2 regions of the Brevibacterium marinum genome follow, and region 2 is predicted to be linked to the other one. Evidence: riboswitches for the same ligand, from Rfam matches in the RefSeq annotation. Region 2 holds a riboswitch; the other holds the start of a gene.
What was found. A riboswitch is a leader RNA that binds a small molecule or an ion and turns the genes downstream of it on or off. The one in region 2 is predicted to bind thiamine pyrophosphate.
Positions count from the first base shown of each region.

Region 1: another riboswitch for thiamine pyrophosphate. It lies ahead of thiM (hydroxyethylthiazole kinase); the one in region 2 lies ahead of BKA07_RS16830 (ECF transporter S component).

Region 1 is NZ_JAATJN010000001.1:1,822,515-1,824,715, forward strand. It holds gene BKA07_RS07980 (sugar ABC transporter permease) at 1-839, shown strand, start outside; TPP riboswitch at 999-1,102, shown strand; gene thiM (hydroxyethylthiazole kinase) at 1,090-1,938, shown strand; gene thiE (thiamine phosphate synthase) at 1,935-2,201, shown strand, end outside.
Region 2 is NZ_JAATJN010000001.1:3,745,912-3,748,112, reverse strand. It holds gene BKA07_RS16835 (ABC transporter ATP-binding protein) at 1-507, opposite strand, end outside; gene BKA07_RS16830 (ECF transporter S component) at 507-1,136, opposite strand; TPP riboswitch at 1,160-1,268, opposite strand; gene BKA07_RS16825 (purple acid phosphatase family protein) at 1,382-2,201, shown strand, end outside.

The sequences.
Region 1 (2,201 bases), 1.9 Mb from region 2:
TCGGAGCGATTCAGGGATGGTTCTTCGCCGTGGTCGGAATTCCGGCCTTCGTCGTGACCCTGGCGGGTCTGCTCGCGTACACCGGTCTGACCCTGACGACGCTGGGGACGCAGAAGAACCTGTCGATGGCGAATTCCTTCGCCTTCGACTTCGCGAGCTTCTACTTCCCTGCGATCTGGGCATATGTGTTCGGAGCGGTCGCGGTCATCGGCTTCGGCGCCGGGGTCGTCTATTCGAAGCTGCGTCGGCACAATGAGGGGCTCGACAGTCCGAGCTGGACCTCTGTGATCGTGCGCATCGTCATCCTGGCGGCGGTCGTGTTCGGGTTCCTCATCCTGGTCAACCAGGACTTCGGCCTGGCCATGCCGTTCCTGCTCATGATGGTCATCGCCATTGGCATCGACCTCGTGCTGCGCAAGACCCGCTACGGCCGGTCGATCTATGCGGTCGGCGGCAAGGTCGAGGCTGCCAGGCGAGCCGGCATCCGAGTGACCTGGGTGCGGATCAGCGTGTTCATGACCGCCGGTGTCCTGGCGGCACTGTTCGGGTTCATCAAAACCGGTGTCACGACCAACGCCGGATCGACACTGGTGAGTACGCAGGACCTGCTCAATGCCATCGCCGCCGCGGTCATCGGTGGCACCTCGCTGTTCGGCGGGCGCGGTTCGGCCTGGGCGGCGGTGCTCGGTGCGCTGGTCGTCGGTGCGATCAACAACGGTCTCTACCTCATCGGCTTCAGCTCCGATGCGCAGCAGATCATCACCGCGCTCGTCCTGCTCACGGCCGTCGTCGTCGATGCGCTCAGCCGCCGCGGACAGCGCTACGTCGGACGCGGCTGACGGGAGGCAGCCGTTCTGCCCGCCGCGGGGCGACCTCAGCGCCGAAAGCCGACTCCCTGGAGTGTGCTTTCGGTGCTGAGGTCGCCTTTCGACCCCTCCGACCCATGAGCGGCTGCGGTTCGGGACTCGCCTCGCTTCGGCGGTGCTGATACAGTCGTGGGCAATGACATGGGGTGCCTGACGTTGATCGCGTGAGGCTGAGAGAACACCCATCGAACCTGATCTGGGCCATACTAGCGAAGGGATCGTCATGGTTGACTTCGACCTGCGTTCTGCCAACGCACGACTGCGTGCGAGCAATCCACTCATCCAGTGCATCACGAACACCGTCGTGCAGCAGTTCAGCGCCAACGTGCTTCTGGCCATCGGCGCTTCTCCGGCGATGCTCGACCACGAGGCCGATGCTGCACAGTTCACGCGCATCGCCGGCGGACTGTCGGTCAACTTCGGCACCGCCACGAATCAGCAGTTCCTCGCCGCCGATGCCGCCATCGACGCAGCCAACGCGGACGCCAAGCCCTGGGTCCTTGACCCGGTGAGCATCGGAGCCGTCGACTACAGGACCACACGAATCCGACGCGCCGCAGCCTCGTCACCCACCGCGATTCGCGGAAACGCCTCCGAGATCGCAGCCCTGGCCGGAGTCGGTCTGGGCGGACGAGGTGTCGAGTCCACGGACGAGGTCGATGCTGTCATTCCTGCAGCCGCCGAACTGGCGCGATCGACCGGTGCGATCGTCGCAGTCTCGGGACCGCGGGACGCGATCGTCGCTCACATCGACGGAGCCGATCGTGTCGCTCGCATCGACGGGGGACACACGTTCATGCCGCTGGTCATCGGCACCGGCTGCTCACTCGGTGCGGTGACCGCGGCCTACCTCGTCGGAGCAAGCACCGCGTCGGCGAAGTTCGAAGCCGTCGTCGCCGCCCACAGTCATTTCAAGGTTGCCGGCGAGGCCGCTGCCGCGAGTGCGAAGGGCCCCGGCAGCTACTCGGTGAGTTTCCTCGACGAACTGCATGCGCTCACCGACGAACAATTGGCCACTGCTCGGGTCGAAACCGGCGATGTCGAAGGGCCGATCGACGGGGCACGGTCGTGAACCCACGCCTGGCAGGCATCGACCCACGCCTCTACCTCATCACCGACTCGGCCCAGTGCGGTGAAGCCGGACGCAGCGTCGCCGAGACCGTGCGCGAGGCCGTCGCCGGGGGAGTCGGGATCGTGCAGGTCCGCGACAAGGACATCGACGACGACGCGTTCTACGCCCTGACCCGCGAGGTCATCACCGCCGTCGACAGTGCGGTCGTCGACAGCGCAACGGCCGGCACACAACGGCGCGTGCTCATCGTCCTCAACGACCGC
Region 2 (2,201 bases):
GATGTTCGCTGTGGGTTCGTCGAGGACGATGACCTCTGGAGCCATGGCGTGGATTCCGGCCAGCGCCAACCGCTGCTTCTGCCCGCCGGAGAGAGCCGCCGTCGGGTGGCTTCGCGGAGGGTCGAGGCCCATGGCTCCAAGCGAGGTGGAGATCCTGGATTCGATCACCTCGGCGGGCAGCCCCAGATTCTCCATGCCGAAGGCGACATCGTCGCCGACGCGGGAGAAGATCACCTGGGAGTCGGGGTCCTGGAGGACCAATCCGGTCTTCCCTCGGCGGGGATCGGGGACGGTGTCGCCGACGAGTAGCTCACCGGTGGATTCCCCGGATTCGGCGGGCAGGACGCCGGCGATGGCGTGCAGGAGAGTCGACTTCCCTGCCCCCGAAGGGCCCAGGAGCAGAACCTTCTGCCCTGCATTGATGCTCAGGTCGAGGGGCCCGACCGCCGGTTCGTCCCGATCGGCGTGGGTCCACGAATATCCGTGGGCCGTGATCGGCAGAGCCATCAGTGGACACGGCCCGAAGCGAACGAACTCAGCGCCCCGGTCTTCGCAATCGCCCGGTAGGCGAACCAGGCGCCGATGCCGGAGATGACGATGCCGGAGATGATCGCGCACACCGTGTAGGCGGCCTGGAATCCGAACTGCCATTCGGCGTTGTACATGATGTTCTCGCTCACGGACATGAACGCGGCGGCCAGCAGCCCGGCCAGACTCGTGACCCACAAGTTGAACTTACGGTAGCCGAAGGCGGCGAAGACGAGTTCGGCGCCAAGGCCCTGAACGAAGCCGGAGAGCAGAACCGTGGCCCCGAAATGGGAGCCGAGGACGGCTTCGACGATGGCGGCGATGAGCTCGCACAGGAGTGCGGCGCCGGGTTTGCGGATGATGGCTGCGGCCAAGGGCCCGGCGAGGACCCAGAGGCCAGCGATGAGACCGATCGAGGGCGGGAACGCCTGGAATCCGAGCTCGAGGGCCTTCCAGCTCAGTGCCAGCACCCAGAAGACGAGGCCGACGGCGATGCCGAGCACGGCCGTGACGACATAGTCGACGACTCTCCACTGCTTGGTCGCCGGGACGTGGGAATACTTCGGTGCGCTCCGCTGTGGAGAATCCGCTGCGGTCGTTTTCGGCATTGTGCCTCCTCGTATCAAGGAGGGGTAGAAGAGTCTCGACTTCCTTCGGCGGTACTGACCGCATCAGGTTCGAGGGTCTGCAGCTTCATCTGCACTCTCAGCGCCCCTTGCGGCGCTCCCCTGTCGTGGACCCCACTGTACAGCAGTCCACGGCAACACTTCGTGACGAAGAGTTCACCCGCAGTTGCGGAGCCGGACACCTGCCCGCGCCGCGACCTTCACTACCGATGGGTAGAAATGATCGGGTGACAATACGACACCTGAGAACACCGATGAGTTCCCTGTCCGCACTTGTGCTGTCGGCGGCTCTCGTCGTCCCGCCGGTCCCCGCGCACGCCGACCCTGGTCACTCATCCTCGGCCCGGGTCGAAGAGAATGAGGAGTCCGCGATCTCCGACACCGTCCTGCAGGTCGGGGCCGATGAGACCTCACGTAACCTGTCCTGGATGAGTGAGACCCCCGGAGAGGGAGAGGTTCGCTGGTCAAAGACCTCGGAACTCGAGGGCTCGGCTCTGCCCGAAGACGCCCACAGCGCTCCGACCACCGACTCGGGTCTCTCGACCGACCTCGGACGTCACTACAATCATGCGAACATGACCGGTCTGGAGCCGGGCACCGAATACGCCTACCAGGTCGGCAGCGAGGAGGACGGCTTCTCCCCGGTGGCACGGTTCGATACGGGGACCTCAGATGGGGACAGCGAATTCCTCGTCTTCGGTGATCCGCAAGTCGGCGCCGGCGGCGGTCGGCCCGATGACGCGACAGGGTGGGACAGGACGCTGACCTCCGCGTTGGAGGCCGCGCAGGATCCGAGGTTCTTCTACTCCTTGGGTGATCAGGTGAACTCGGCAGGCGACCAAGGGCAGTACGAGCAGTACCTGGCGCCCGAGGCGACGACGACCGTTCCGCAGGCGACGACCATCGGCAACCACGATGTCACTTCGAAGTCCTATGAACAGCACTTCAACCGGCCCAATGTCAGCCACGACCACGGTGAAGGTGGAGCGATCACCTCCGGCGGGGACTACTGGTTCATCGATTCCGGGGTTCTGTTCATCAACATCA